Regions from separate parts of the Arthrobacter sp. 10N410 genome, predicted to be linked through region 1. Evidence: riboswitches for the same ligand, from Rfam matches in the RefSeq annotation. Region 1 holds a riboswitch; the other holds the start of a gene.

What was found. Region 1 has a riboswitch for S-adenosylmethionine ahead of AC1DB8_RS00220 (DUF1737 domain-containing protein). Riboswitches for the same ligand answer to the same signal wherever they lie in the genome.
Region 2: linked by a shared signal. The riboswitch ahead of AC1DB8_RS04415 (aminotransferase class V-fold PLP-dependent enzyme) and the one ahead of AC1DB8_RS00220 (DUF1737 domain-containing protein) in region 1 are both predicted to bind S-adenosylmethionine.

Annotation. Positions count from the first base shown of each region.
Region 1 is NZ_JBFTIP010000001.1:46,750-54,447, reverse strand. It holds gene AC1DB8_RS00240 (low molecular weight protein-tyrosine-phosphatase) at 1-126, shown strand, start outside; gene pabB (aminodeoxychorismate synthase component I) at 123-2,210, shown strand; gene cls (cardiolipin synthase) at 2,232-3,707, opposite strand; gene AC1DB8_RS00225 (aminodeoxychorismate lyase) at 3,801-4,778, shown strand; SAM riboswitch class IV at 4,900-5,014, shown strand; gene AC1DB8_RS00220 (DUF1737 domain-containing protein) at 5,029-5,346, shown strand; gene AC1DB8_RS00215 (rhodanese-like domain-containing protein) at 5,343-5,789, shown strand; gene AC1DB8_RS00210 (O-succinylhomoserine sulfhydrylase) at 5,786-6,994, shown strand; gene AC1DB8_RS00205 (glutamate--cysteine ligase 2) at 6,991-7,698, opposite strand, start outside.
Region 2 is NZ_JBFTIP010000001.1:934,417-942,114, reverse strand. It holds gene AC1DB8_RS04440 (sigma-70 family RNA polymerase sigma factor) at 1-559, opposite strand, end outside; gene AC1DB8_RS04435 (DoxX family protein) at 750-1,298, shown strand; gene aroA (3-phosphoshikimate 1-carboxyvinyltransferase) at 1,306-2,694, shown strand; gene rsgA (ribosome small subunit-dependent GTPase A) at 2,678-3,793, shown strand; gene hisN (histidinol-phosphatase) at 3,862-4,674, shown strand; SAM riboswitch class IV at 4,764-4,877, shown strand; gene AC1DB8_RS04415 (aminotransferase class V-fold PLP-dependent enzyme) at 4,912-6,339, shown strand; gene AC1DB8_RS04410 (class I SAM-dependent methyltransferase) at 6,412-7,203, shown strand; gene AC1DB8_RS04405 (Nramp family divalent metal transporter) at 7,299-7,698, shown strand, end outside.

The DNA of each region.
Region 1 (7,698 bases):
GCCGTCCCCGGCATCCTCAAGCACGTTCGCGCCGCCCAGCTGCAGGCCCGGGCAGGGCAGCCGAAGCAGCAACAAGACCAGCCGCACCGGGACGACGCGGGGCACCGGGTACGCTCTAGTTCATGAGCCGCGCACCCGTCATCATCGCCATCGACGGGCGCTCCGGCGCAGGAAAGACCACCCTCGCGATCGAACTCGCGGCCCGGCTCCGGGAGCACCATAAGGTCTCGCTCTTCCACCTGGAGGACATCTACCCGGGCTGGAACGGCCTGGCCGCCGGCATCGAACGCTATGCCGCCACCGTGCTTGCCCCGCTGCGCCGCGGCGAACCGGCCCGTTGGGTCAGCTGGGACTGGGTACAGCACTACGACGGCGCGATCCGCCTCACCCAGCCGGCCGAAATCGTCCTGGTCGAGGGTGTGGGCGCTGCCGCCGCGGCCGCCATGCCGTTCCTCGACGCCGTCGTCTGGGCCGATTCCCCCGAGCAGGAGCGCCGCACCCGGGCCCTTGGCCGCGACGGCGCGAGCTATGAACCCTACTGGGAGCAATGGGCCGGGCAGGAAGACGAATGGCTGGCCGCCGACGATGTGCCCTCCCGCGCCGACGTGCGGGTACTCAACCGCGCCGACGGTGCTGCGCCGAGCGAGGTGCTGCAGGCCCTCCAGTACCTCCCAGCCCTGGCCCCGGTGCTGCTTCCCGAGCTGTCGGCCCGCCGCGGACTCCAGTTGACCGCCGAGCGGATCGATGCCGCGCCGGACCCCGCCCGGCTCTTCGAAACGCTCTACGGCCGTTCGCCGAATGCGGTCTGGCTCGACTCCTCCCTGCCCCCGGACGGCCGGGACGGCGAGGACGGCGAGGACGGCCGGGCCTGGGCCCGGGAGGCCGCCGAACGCAGCCGCTTCAGCATCCTGGCGGACGACGGCGGCAGCTACGGCCAGTCGGTCCGGCACCGCTCCGGCCGGACCCGGGTGCGTGTCGGCAACGCCACCGTGCAGACCGAGGGAGGGTTCTTCCGCTGGCTCGACGGGGTCTGGGGGCGCCGGGCCCTGCGCGCCCCGGAGGGCTACCCGTGCGAGTTCACCCTCGGCTGGCTCGGCTACCTCGGCTATGAACTCAAGCGTGAGACCGGCGGCAGCGACGTCGAAGCCGACACCCCGGATGCCAGCCTGATCTTCGCCGGCCGCGCCGTGGTGCTGGACCACCGGGAACGCACGGTGTGGCTGCTCGCCCTCGACGCCCCGGACGCCGGCGACTGGCTGGCCGCGGCACGCGCGGCCGTCGCGGCGGCGGCCACGGACCTGGAACCGGGCGGCGGCAGCGGCGGCGGCGCCGCCGGGAACACCCCGGCCGCGGAGTTCAGCGCCCGGGACACCGAAGCCGCGTACAAGGCCAAGATCGCCGCGGCGCAGCACGAAATTACCGAGGGCAACAGCTACGAGGTCTGCCTGACGACGGCGCTGACGGCCACCGCGGCCGCCGGGGAGCTCGATCCGTGGCAGGCATACCTGGCGCTGCGCCGTCGCAACCCGGCACCGTTCGCGAGCTACCTGCGCCTGGCCGGCCTCACCGTCGCCAGCACCTCCCCGGAGCGCTTCCTGCGGATCGCCGCCGACGGCGCGATGCGCGCCGAGCCGATCAAGGGCACCCGGCGCCGGGCTTCCGACGCCGCCCGCGACGAGCTGCTGCGCCGCGAGCTGGAAACTTCACCCAAGGACCGGGCCGAGAACATCATGATCGTGGACCTGCTCCGCAACGACCTGAGCCACTTCGCGGTGCCCGGTTCCGTATCGGTCAGCAGGCTGTGCGCGATCGAAAGCTACGCCACCGTCCACCAGATGGTCAGCACCATCGATGCGCGTCTCCGGCCGGGCATGCCGCGGGCCGAGGCCGTGGCGGCCTGCTTCCCGGCCGGCTCCATGACCGGTGCCCCCAAGGTCAGCACCATGGCCATCCTGGACCGGCTTGAGGCGGCACCGCGGGGCGTCTATTCCGGGGCGATCGGCTACTTCTCGCTCAGCGGGGCCACCGACCTCGCGGTGGCGATCCGGACCCTGGTGGTGGCGGCGGGCGCGGACCGGGGAACCACACTCAGCCTCGGCGTCGGCGGCGCCATCACCGCGGATTCCTCACCCCAGGAGGAGTACGAGGAGATCCGGACCAAGGCCTTCGGCGTGCTCTCGGCGCTCGGCGCGGAGTTCCCGGCGGGCTAGTCCACGCGTGAGCCGGCCTGGCTACTGCAGGGTCGACGTGAGCCGGGCGACGTTGTCCACGTACTTGACCCCCATGGGCCGCTTCATCCAGTCCTCGAGCGTCAACTCCCTCGAAATGCCGCGGTACGTGTCCTCGACGGCGCTGATCCGCTGCACGATGTCCTCGCCCAGGAGCATCACCGAGACCTCGAGGTTCAGCGAGAAGGAGCGCATATCCATGTTGCTCGAACCCAGCACGGCAACCTCGTTGTCGATCGTGAAGTGCTTGGCGTGCAGCACGAACGGGGCCTTGTAGAGGTAAATCCGCACCCCGGCCTCCAGCAGCGCCTCGTAGTAGGACTGCTGGGCGTGGTGGACCAGGAACTGGTCGCCCTTTTCCGAGACGAAGAGTTCGACGTCGACGCCGCGCTGCGCCGCCGTCGTCACCGCGTAGAGCAGCGAGTCGTCCGGGACGAAGTACGGGCTGCAAATGGAGATCGTGCGCTGCGCCGAGTAGATCAGCGTGTTGAACAGGCGCAGGTTGTTTTCGGTGATGAAGCCGGGACCGCTGGGCACCACCTGGGCGGTGATGTTGCCGGCGTGCAGTTCGGGCCGGTGGGCGAGCTGGTGCTCCAGGGATTCGTCGGTCTCACTGAGCCAGTCGGTGGCGAAGACCACGTTGAGGGTGGTGACGATCGGCCCGCGCAGGCAGGCCATCAGCTCGACCCATTCCCGGCCGATCTTGCGGTGCCGCGGGTTGTTGTAGGACGGTTCGATCAGGTTCTGCGACCCGGTGAAGGCGACCTCGCCGTCGATCACCATGATCTTGCGGTGGTTGCGCAGGTCCGGGCGGCGCCACTGGCCGTGCACGGGCCGCAGCGGCAGCATGGGCCGCCAGCGGATCTTGCTGGCCTTGAGCCGGGCGATGAGCTTGCTGTACCCCTTAATCCGCAGGGTGCCCAAGTGGTCGAACAGGAGGCGGACTTCGACGCCGCGCTCGGCGGCCTCTTCCATCGCCGTCAGCAGGTCATCCGTGATGTGGTCCGAGCTGAGGATGTAGAACTCGGCGTTGATAAAGGACTCGGCTTCGCGCACCGCCGCCGCCATCGCCTTAATCGAATCCGGGTAGCCGGGCAGGAGCTCCACGTGGTTGCCGTCCACCATGGGCAGGGAACCGAGCGTCTTGTTCAGCTCCGCTGCGGAGGACACCCATTCCGGGCCCTCGTACTTGCTTTCCACCATGGCCAGTTCCGACGTGCCGGCCCGCACCCGGGTGTTCACCGCGTCCTGCTGCGCCCGGCGCTTGCGGGAGAGCCGGAAGTTGCCGAAGAGCAGGAAGAGGACCACGCCCACGGCCGGAACGAAAAAGATGATCAGGAGCCAAGCCATGGCCGTGGTGGGGCGGCGGTTGCCCGGGATGATGCCGAGGGCAACGACCCGGATACCGAGGTCGATGACGGTCAGGATCAGGATCACCCAGGACGGAAGTGACCCCGCCAGCGAAAATGGCCACAGCACAGGCAAACCCCTCAAGCTCCAGACCCGCGGAACAGTTCCGGAACGGGCAACCCGCACAGCTTATCCCGACCCGGGCCGCACTAAGCTGAAGGCATGACTACCCCCGCCTCTGTTCCGGCCCGCGCGACAGTGCTGGTGTTCCTCGATCCCGCGTTTGAGAAGGGCCGCGTCGCCGACTCGTCCAAGCCGCAGCTGATGGCCACCGACCAGGGTGCCACCCGCGGCGACGGCGTTTTCGAGTCGCTGCTGGTGGTGGGGGGACGCCCGCGCAAGCTGCAGGCCCACCTGACCCGGCTGGCCGGCTCGGCGCGCGCGCTGGAGTTGGACATCCCGGCGGAGGACGCCTGGCGGCGCGCGATCGAGACCGCGGTCAGCGAATACCGCGGCCGGGCCGCCACGGCGGTCGGAGCCGCCGGCGACGGGGCCGGCGGAGCGGACGAGGTCGTGGTGAAGCTGCTCGCCAGCCGCGGCGTGGAGGGCGCGGCCACGCCGACGTGCTGGGTGCAGGCCTCGCCGCCGCCGGAAGCCGGCCGCCGGCAGCGCGAGACCGGCATCGACGTCATCCTGCTGGACCGCGGCTACGACAGCGAGGTGGGCGAACGCGCCCCGTGGCTGCTGCTGGGCGCCAAGACCCTGTCCTACGCGGTCAACATGGCGGCGCTCCGGTACGCCCACCACCAGGGCGCGGACGACGTCATCTTCACCTCCGCCGACGGCCGGGTCCTGGAGGGCCCGACGTCGACCGTGCTGCTGGCGCACCTGGAGACCAGCGACGACGGCGCGGGCGGCGTCCGCACCGTGCGCCGGCTGATCACCCCGCAGCTGGACAGCGGAATCCTCCCGGGCACCTCGCAGGGCGCCCTGTTCACCGCGGCCAAGGCCGCCGGGTGGGAGCTCGGCTACGGCCCGCTGGTACCTGCCGATCTGTACGACGCCGACGCCGTCTGGCTCATCTCAAGCATCCGGCTCCTCGCCCCGGTGAACCACATCGACGGCAAGGAGATCGGCACCCCCGAACTGCGGCGGCAGCTCACGGCCGAGCTCAACGAACTGTTCGCCACGATCGAGTAGGAGCCGGCCGGTCCCGGGTGATGCTGCTCCGCCCCCGGAAAGGTGCCATGCCAGCGTCCGCGTGACTTAACATGACGACGCCGCCGGTGCCGCCGGCGTCGTAAGTGCTACGTTTTTGGGGAGTAATGAGACCCGGCGCCAAGCCCTGACTGGCCGGTCGGCAACCCTCCCTTTCGCGGCGGGGTGCCTCAGGTGAATACTCGGCATATCGACCATTCGAGCTGCAAGCGTGAAAGTAAGGAGATCCGTCGTGCCCGACGCATCCGCACCCGCTGTGCCCGCCACAGCCCCCGCCCAATCCCCCGCCGCACCCGGACCCGCCGAGGAAAGACTGGCGTACCGGCTGTTCACCGGGCCCGATGACCGCAGCTTCTGCGAGCGCGTTTCGGCCGCCCTGGCCGAGGGCTACGTCCTGCACGGCAGCCCCTCCGCCACCTTCAACGGCAGCACCGTGATCGTGGCCCAGGCCGTCGTGCTGCCGGCCGCGATCGCGAGCGCCGACGCCGCCGTCGCCAACGCGGTGGATGAGCTCGACGGCGCCGAGTTCACCGGCGAGGGCCACGCATGAGTTACGCCGGAGACCTGAGCCCGCAGGAAGCCTGGGCCAAGGTCGGGGCGGGCGCCATCCTGGTGGACGTCCGCACCGAGGCGGAATGGTCGCAGATCGGCGTCCCGGTCACCGGGGCCGGCACCGAAGACCGGCAGGATCCGCTGTTCGTCCAGTGGACCCTGGCCGGCGGAGCCCCCAACCCGCACTTCCTGGAGCAACTGCAGCGGCAACTCCAGCGGCAACTGCGGCAGCACGCGCCTGGCGCCACGGCGGCCGAGCTCATCTTCCTGTGCCGTTCCGGCGCCCGCTCGGTCGCCGCCGCGAACGCCGCCACGGCGGCCGGCTTCACCGCCTACAACGTCCTCGAGGGCTTCGAAGGCGAACCGGGCCCGACCGGCGCCCGGACCGTGAACGGCTGGAAGAACCACGGCCTGCCGACCAACCTGGAAAGCACTAAGTGAGCTTCAATCCCGATGCCCAGGGCTGGAGCCCGGACACCCAGGCCGTCCGCGGCGGACTCGACCGCACCGGGTTCCAGGAAACCACCGAACCGATCTTCCTGAACTCGGGCTTCGTCTACGAATCCGCCGCCGCGGCTGAGCGCGCCTTCACCGGCGAGGACGAACGGTTTGTCTATTCCCGCTACGGCAACCCCTCGGTGGCCACCTTCCAGGAACGCCTCCGGCTGTTGGAGGGAACCGAGGCGTGCTTTGCGACGGCGTCGGGCATGTCTGCGGTGTTCACCGCTCTCGGGGCATTGCTGGGGGCCGGCGACCGCGTGGTCGCCGCCCGCTCGCTCTTCGGATCCTGCTTCGTCATCCTCAATGAGATCCTGCCGCGCTGGGGCGTGGAGACAGTCTTCGTGGACGGCCCGGACCTCGAGCAGTGGCGGTCGGCGCTGGCCGTGCCGACGACGGCCGTGTTCTTCGAATCTCCCTCGAACCCCATGCAGGAAATTGTGGACATCGCCGCCGTGAGCGAACTGGCGCACGCCGCCGGTGCGACCGTGGTGGTGGACAACGTCTTCGCCACTCCCCTGCTGCAGCGGTGCGGGGAGCTGGGCGCGGACGTGGTCGTGTACTCCGGCACCAAGCACATCGATGGCCAGGGCCGGGTGCTCGGCGGCGCGATCCTGGGCACCCGGGAATTCATCGAGGGCCCGGTCAAGCAGCTCATGCGCCACACCGGCCCGGCATTGTCCGCCTTCAACGCCTGGGTGCTGAGTAAGGGACTGGAGACGATGGCCCTGCGGGTGAACCACTCGTCCGCCTCGGCGCTTCGGCTGGCCGAATGGCTGGAGGCCCAGCCCGCGGTCAGCTGGGTTAAGTACCCGCTGCTGCCGTCCCACCCGCAGTACGAGCTGGCCGCCAGGCAGATGAAAGCCGGCGGCACGGTGTTGACTCTGGAGCTTTCGCCCTCGCCCGGCCGCTCCGCCAAGGAAGCCGCGTTCGCGCTGCTGGACGCGTTGCGGATCATCGATATTTCCAACAACCTCGGTGATTCAAAGTCCCTGATCACGCATCCGGCCACCACCACGCACCGCGCCATGGGCCCGGAGGGGCGCGCGGCTATCGGGCTGAGCGACGGCGTCGTGCGGCTCTCGGTGGGGCTGGAAGACGTCGAGGACCTGATCCGCGACCTCGGGCAGGCGCTCAAGCAGGTCTAGCCCCGGCGCACCCGCGAAAGCACGGGGGCCGGTTCTGACATTCCCTCGGCGTCCGCACCGTGCATCGTGACCCGCACGGCATGGGCGACGACGGCGGCCAGGCCGGCGTCGTCGGAGGGGGTGTCCAGCCCCGGAGCGCAGAGCGCCTGGCGCTGCAACTGCGAGCCCGTGCCGTGCGCCAGGACGCGGTCCACGCCGCGGCGCACCAGGTCCAGCTCCCCTTGCTCCGCTAGGACGGGGGCCACGAAGTCGACCAGGGCGTGCGCCACCTCGCCGGCGGGAGCGGGACGGAAGCTGCCGAAGTCCAGCAGCTCGCCGCGCAGCCCGCAGTTGCTGGCCTGCCACGCGGCCATTTTTAGCAGGACCGTCGGCACCGGGGCCGGATCCACACCGTCGCGCCACTCCCGGCTGGCGGACTCCACGAGGGCGCGCACCAGCACCGCGATCAGCGCCGCGTCCTCCGCCCGCAGGCAGACATCCGCGACCCGGACCTCCACAGTGGGGTGGTGCCGGGCCAGCCGGGCATCAAAATAGATCATCCCTTCGTCGAACAGCACCCCGCTTTCCAGCAGCCTCGTGACCACCCGCCGGTAGACCGGAAGGCTCCCAAATATCATGGAGGGCCCCGCCGCCGGCCAGCGGTTCCAGGCCTGGGTGCGGTAGCTTTCGAAGCCGGTCTCCGTCCCGTTCCAAAAGGGTGAGTT
Region 2 (7,698 bases), 890 kb from region 1:
TCGACTGCAGCGGTTCACGCTGGCGCTTGCGGTACAGGTTGATGTACGTGTTGGTGAGGATCCGGTACAGCCATGCCTTGAGGTTCGTTCCGGGCTTGTACTGGTGGAAGGCGGAAAACGCCTTCGTGTACGCCTCCTGGACGAGGTCCTCGGCGTCGGCGGGATTCCGCGCCATCCGCATGGCCGCGGAGTAAAGCTGGTCGACGTACTGCATCGCGTCGCGCTCGAAGCGGATGCGGCGCTCGTCGGTGGTCTCGGCAGTCGTGTCCAGCGGCTGGCCGGTGCCGTCCGCCGCTACGGTTTCCACGGCTGTTCGTTCCGCGATGGCCTCGTCCGCGGCTGTCGCCTGCGCCGTACTACTGGCGGCGGCTGCCTTGGTGGGCTTGGCGTCGTCGTTTCCGGCAACCTCGTGCATGGCCGCAACGGCCGGATCCATGGTGCTCATTGCGTTCAAGTCTACTGTCACCTTCCGGCGGGTGCTCAAAGCCCCCGTCAGGGCCGCGGCCCACGGGTCCGCGGCGGCTTCATCCAGCAGCCCGGATTCTTTAACCAGAACCAAACCTCCGCCTTCCTGCACTGGCCGGATGACCGGCCGTGCCCATAGTTATTGCGCTGGTTTTCCCGCCCCCATTTCGGCTGGAATCTGTCATGCACAACCCCGCACAACGGGCAAATATTCCGCAAAAGTGCAAGACTAGAACCGGTTCTCCCGCACAGCGTCCGCGGTTCGTCCATCCAGGAGGAAATTCATGTCCTTTGTCCGCTTTCTCGCCCGCCCCATGCTCGCCTCCAGTTTCGTGCTCGCAGGCATGGACAAGCTAAAGAATGCGGATGACACTGCGACACAGCTGTCTCCCCTGCTGCGCCGCGCGGCTGAGTCCCTCCCCTTCCAGGCCGACGAGAAAGTCCTGGCCCGCGTGATCGGCGGCACCCAGGTGGGTGCCGGCGTGTGCCTGGCCCTCGGCAAGGCCTCCCGCCTGGCCGCCACCGTGCTCGCTGTGATCTCGGCGCTCAATGGCTACGTTGAATGGCGCAGCGCGGACATCTCGTCCAAGGAAGGCCGCGACGCCCGGCGCAAGCAGCTGCTGAAGAACGTCTCACTGACCGGCGGGGTGCTGCTGGCTTCCGTGGACACCGCGGGCAAGCCGAGCCTGGCCTGGCGTGCAGAGCACCTCGCCGCCGACGCCCGGAAGACCACCGCACACCTCGCCGCGGACGCCCGGAAGACCACCGGCAAGAAGCTGAAGAAGGCTGACAAGGCGGTCCGCAAGGCCGTCGACCACGCTGTCGGGGCCTAAGACGGCAATGACTGGCACCACCCCCACCGCTGCAGCCCCTTCCCTTCCGGCCGGCGGCGGTCCGCATTGGCGTGCGCCCTTCGCCGAGCGTCCCGTCGACGCCACCGTCACCGTTCCCGGCTCCAAGTCCCTGACTAACCGGTACCTGATCTTGGCCGCCCTCGCGGACGGGCCGTCCAAGCTCCGTGCTCCGCTGCACTCCCGGGACTCGGCCCTGATGATCGAGGCCCTCCGGCAGCTGGGGGCCACCATCACCGAAGTGCCCGGCGACGGCGCCTACGGCCCGGACCTGGACATCACCCCCATCGCCCCGGATGCCGCTGCCGCGGACACCTCAATCGACTGCGGCCTGGCCGGCACGGTGATGCGCTTCGTGCCTCCGGTCGCCGCGCTGCACCGCGGCCGCTCAGCATTCGACGGCGATCCCCACGCCCGAAACCGGCCGATGGGCACCATCATCGAGGCACTGACCGGTCTCGGCGTCGCCGTTAGCGCCCCCGACGGCGGACCGGCGTCGTCGTTGCCGTTTTCCGTCCAGGGAACGGGAGAAGTCCGCGGCGGCCACCTCGTCATCGACGCCAGCGCCTCGTCGCAGTTCGTTTCCGCCCTGCTGCTCGCGGGAGCCCGCTTTACCGAGGGACTCCACCTCGAACACGTGGGAAAGCCCGTACCGAGCCTGGACCACATCAACATGACGGTCGCCGTGCTGCGCGGCGTGGGCGTGGCGGTCGATGACTCGGTGCCGAACCACTGGGTTATTTCCCCCGGCCCGATCCGCGCCTTCGACCAGCGGATCGAACAGGACCTCTCCAATGCCGGGCCGTTTCTCGCCGCGGCCCTCGCCACCCGCGGAACCGTGCGGATCCCCAACTGGCCGGCCGGGACCACCCAGGTCGGCGATCTCTGGCGCGGCATCCTGGCCACCATGGGCGCCACCGTGACGCTGGAGCACGGCACCCTGACCGTGAGCGGCGGCCCGGAGATCAAGGGCGGCGACTTTGACGAAACCAGCGAACTCGCCCCGACCGTGGCAGCCCTCTGTGCCCTGGCCACCGGCCCCTCCCGGCTGAGCGGCATCGCCCACCTCCGGGGCCACGAAACCGACCGGCTTGCCGCCCTCGTCGCGGAAATCAACCGCCTTGGCGGGGACGCCGAAGAGACCCCCGACGGACTCATCATTAGGCCGGCGAAGCTGCACGGCGGCGTCGTGCACAGCTACGCGGACCACCGCATGGCCACCGCGGGCGCAATCCTCGGTCTCGCCGTCCCGGACGTGGAGGTCGAGGACATCGCCACCACGGCCAAGACCATGCCCGGCTTCCCGCAGCTGTGGGGGGCCATGCTCAGCCAGGCAAGCACCGCAGACAAGGACGCCGCCGGTGGCACGCAGCACTGACTCCTGGGACGAATCCGACGTCCGGATCCGCCCCAACAAAAAGGGCTCCCGCCCCCGCACCAAGGACCGGCCCAGCTACGACGACGCCGTCACCGGCCGGATCGTCACCGTGGACCGCGGACGCTACACCGCCGTCGTCGGCGAGGGCACCGCCGACGAACGCAAGATCATCGCGGCGCGGGCCAGGGAGCTGCGCCGCAACCCCGTAGTTGCCGGGGACTTCGTCTCGCTCGTCGGGGACGTCAGCGGCGAACCCGACACCCTGGCCCGGCTGGTCAAGATCCAGGACCGCAGGACGCTGTTGCGCCGCAGCGCGGACGACACGGACCCGATCGAACGCGCCGTCGTCGCCAACGCCGACCAGCTCGTCGTTGTCGTGGCCGCAGCCAACCCGGAACCCCGCACCGGCTTCATCGACCGCGCTCTGGTGGCCGCCTACGACGCCGGCATCGAACCGCTGCTGCTCGTCACCAAGGCCGACGTCAAGGACCCCGCCGAGCTGCTGGCCAACTACCAGCACCTGGATTTCCCGGTGATCATCTCCAAAACCGCGGATTCGGCCGCCTCCGGCATCGACGCCCGCTCCGATGACGGCCTGTCCGCCCGGCTGGACAAGGCCGCCGTGTCGCAGCTGCGGGACTACCTCGACGGGAAGGTCACCGTCATGCTGGGCCACTCCGGCGTCGGCAAATCCACCATGGTGAACGCACTCACCGGCGCCGAACGGGCCACCGGCGGCGTCAACGCGGTCACCGGCCGCGGCCGCCACACCTCCTCCTCCGCGCTGGCGCTGAAGGTCAGCGATGCGCCTGCGGGCAGCTGGATCATCGACACCCCGGGCATCCGCTCCTTCGGCCTGGCCCATGTGGACCCGGACAGGATCCTGCGTTCCTTCCCGGACCTGGCGCCCGGCACCGATGACTGCGAGCGGGGCTGCAAGCACGACGCCACCGCCGTCAATTGCGGCGTGGACGCCTGGGTGCAGGGCGGCCACGCGGGCCCGTCCGGCCCGGCCCGGCTCGCGTCGCTGCGCCGGCTGCTGGGCACCGATCCGCGGCTGGAAGCGCAGGACACCAAGGAACTCGGCAGCGTCTCATAGCCGCGTCTACTTGGCGGCAGCGACGTGGCCTCCCGGTCCGCGGCGCGTTTTGACGGTAGTTTGGAAGCATGAGCCAACCAGCTTCGAGCTACAACGATGACCTGCGCCTTGCCCATGTACTGGCAGATTCCGTAGATTCCCAGACCATGAGCCGCTTCAAGGCGCTCGACCTTCGGATCGAGACGAAGCCGGACCTGACCCCCGTCACCGACGCGGACAAGTCCGCCGAGGAAGCCATCCGCGGGCAGCTGTCCCGCTCCCGCCCGCGCGACGCCGTCCTGGGCGAGGAGTTCGGCAGCTCCGGCCACGGTTCGCGCCGCTGGATCATCGACCCGATCGACGGCACCAAGAATTTCGTCCGCGGCGTCCCGGTCTGGGCCACCCTGATCGCCCTCGTCGACGAAGGCGAACCCGTGGTGGGCGTCGTCAGCGCCCCCGCACTGGGCAAGCGCTGGTGGGCCGCAAAGGGCGCCGGCGCCTACATGGGCCGCTCACTGGCCGCCGCGACCCGGCTGCGGGTCTCCAACGTCTCCCGGCTCGCCGATGCGTCACTGTCCTATTCGAGCCTCGGCGGCTGGAAGCAGCGCGGCAACCTCGACGAGTTCCTCGGACTCACCGAGGAGGTCTGGCGTACCCGCGCCTACGGCGATTTCTGGTCCTACTGCCTCGTGGCCGAAGGCGCCGTCGACATCGCCTGCGAGCCCGAACTCAACCTCTACGACATGGCGGCGCTGGTCCCGATCGTGACGGAGGCCGGCGGCCGCTTCACCTCGCTCGAGGGAGAGGACGGCCCCTTCGGCGGCAACGCGCTGGCGACCAACTCGATCCTGCACTCCGAAGTCCTCAAGCGCCTCAACCCGGGCCTCGACGACCTGCTCTAGCCGGCCACGCCCGAGGCAGCCCGTAACACTACGCTTCATATTCCGCCCTCCCTTTTCCGTGCGACCGGCCATGTCCTAGGCTCGAAGCAGGTCACGAGTGCCAGCGCAAAACCCCGGTTTGCTGGCCGGCAACCCTCCATTCGCGGCGGGGTGCCCCGGGTGACGACCTGGCCGGTCCGGAGCGGACCCGGCAAGCGCGGATCCCCTGTGTGCGGGGTCCTTTTCGAGCGAGGTCCCATGACGACTGCCACCATCCCCACCCACACCACCAGCGCCGGCGGCCCGGAGTTCACCGACGCACGCTTCGACGCCGCCCGCCGGCCACTGTCCGCGGTTTCCGGCGCCGAAATCCTGGCCCCCCTGATCCAGGGCGGCCAGGTCCGGTACGCCAACCTGGACTACGGAGCCTCCGCCCCGGCGCTGTCCGTGGTGTCCGCCTACCTGAACGAGATCCTGCCGTACTACGCCAGCGTGCACCGCGGCGCCGGCTACGCCTCCCAACTGAGTACCTCGGTGTACGAAAACGCCCGGAACATCGTCCGCGGGTTCGTCGGCGGCCGTCCGGATGACTCCGTGATCTTCACCCGGAACACCACCGACGCACTGAACCTGCTGGCCGGCTGCCTGCCCGTCGACGACGGCCGACACACCGGCGAGGTGCTTTACCTCGACATCGAGCACCACGCCAACCTGCTGCCCTGGCAAAACGTCCCGCACCGCAGCGTCGTCGCGGCGCCCACCCTGGCCGGCACCGTGGAGCGGCTCCGGGCGGAACTCGCCCTCGGCGGAGTAAGCCTGCTCGCCGTGACCGGCGCGTCCAACGTCACCGGCGAAATCCTGCCGATCCGTGAGCTGGCCGCGCTGGCGCACGAATTCGGCGCCCGGATCGCCGTCGATGCGGCCCAGTTGGCCCCGCACCGCCGCATCAACATCGCCGCGGACGACGTCGACTACCTCGCCTTCTCCGGCCACAAGCTCTACGCCCCGTTCGGCGCCGGCGTGCTGGTGGGCCGGCCGGACTGGCTGGACGCCGGCACCCCGCACTTGGCTGGCGGCGGCGCAGTACGGGACGCACGACTCGACGCCGTCAGCTGGACCACCGGGCCGGCCCGCCACGAGGGCGGCTCCCCCAATGTCCTGGGCGCGGCCGCGCTGGCCCGCGCCAGCCAGGTTATCGAGGCGCTGGACGAGCAGCAGTGGCACGCCCACGAGGACGCCATCCGTTCCTTCCTGGTCGAGGGGCTGGAGCGGATCGACGGCGTAACGGTCCACCACATCTTCGAGGACACCGGCCGGGAAGGCGGCCCCGGGACGATCGGCGTGGTCAACTTCTCGGTCGCCGGTTACGACGCAGGCCTGGTCGCCGCATACCTGTCCGCGGAGCACGGCATAGGCCTGCGCGACGGCCGGTTCTGCGCCCACCCGCTGCTAAAACGGCTCGGCCTGCCCGCCGGTTCGCTCCGGGCCAGCTTCGGCCTCGGCTCACGGCTCAACGACGCGCAGCGGCTGCTCGCCGGGCTCCAGGAGCTGCGGCGGAACGGCCTGGGCTGGGACTACGTCGTGGACGCCGGACGCTGGGTGCCGGCCAACGACACGCGCAGCTATCCGCACTGGGCGCCGAACACGCCTGGCACCGCTGGCGCAGCCCCCTGCTCCGTCGACTGACCGGCAGCGCAGCCCGGGCCGCGTGCGGTAAATTCGACAGGTACGCACCAGAGCTGCCGAAGGAGATCGCACGTGGCACGCGGCGGCCCCAAACTGCACCACCCCGGACTGCAGGGTGGCCCAAAACTGCAGCACCAGCGGCGGCGGGAGCTCGGGCAGAGCTTCCAGGACGGCGGCGAGCACTACGACCGGGTCCGGCCCGGCTATCCGGCGGATTCGGCCGATTGGCTGATCCCGGCCGGGGCCCACGACGCCGCCGACCTGGGCGCCGGGACCGGTAAGTTCACGGCGCTCCTGGTCCAACGGGGGCTCAGGACCGTGGCCGTCGATCCGTCCCCGGACATGCTCGACCAGCTGCGCCGCGCCCTCCCGGAAGTCGCCGCCGTCGAGGGTACCGCCGAACACACCGGGCTGGCTTCGGGGGCCTTCGACCTGGTCACGGTGGCCCAGGCCTGGCACTGGTGCGATCCCCTGCTGGCCAGTACCGAGGCGGCTCGGATCCTGCGGCCGCACGGCGTTCTCGGCCTGATCTGGAACCAGCTCGACACCTCGGTCCCCTGGGTGCACAGGCTGTCCCGGATCATGCATGCGGGGGACGTCCACAAGCCCCACTTCACGCCGCCGCTGGGACCGGAATTCATCGGGCTGGAGAGTCATCTCACCCGCTGGGAGGATCCAGTAACCACGCAGGACGTCATGGAACTGACCAAATCCCGCAGCTACTACCTGCGGGCAGGCGAGAGCACCAGGGCCAAGGTGCTCGCTAACCTCGACTGGTACCTGCACGAGCACCTAGGACACACTGCCGGGCAGCTCCTGCCGCTTCCCTACCTGACGCAAAGCTGGCGTGCCGTCAAAGCCTGAGGTTCCCGCATTGCACTGACCACGCCGCGGCGCCTATTATTTCGGTGTGCCTAACTTATATTTGTAGGCACTCAGGAACTTCTTGGGAGCCCGCAGTGCTGGACGTAGCCGGACACGAACCCCTGCCCGCGGGGAAACCGCCTGCCCGCAGGATCAGGGGTAGCCGCCGGGCTTTGCTGGGCCTGCTCGGCCCGGCGTTCGTGGCTGCCATCGCCTATGTGGACCCCGGCAACGTCGCCGCCAACCTGACGGCCGGGGCACAGTACGGTTATCTGCTCGTCTGGGTCCTCGTCGCCGCCAACGTCATGGCGGTGCTGGTCCAGTACCAGTCCGCCAAGCTCGGCATCGTCACCGGCAAGAGCCTCCCGGAGATCCTCGGCGAGCGGCTCCGGCCGGCCTGGCGCCGCGCCTTCTGGGTCCAGGCCGAGATTGTGGCCGCAGCCACCGACCTCGCCGAGGTGGTGGGCGGCGCGGTGGCCTTGTACCTGCTCTTCG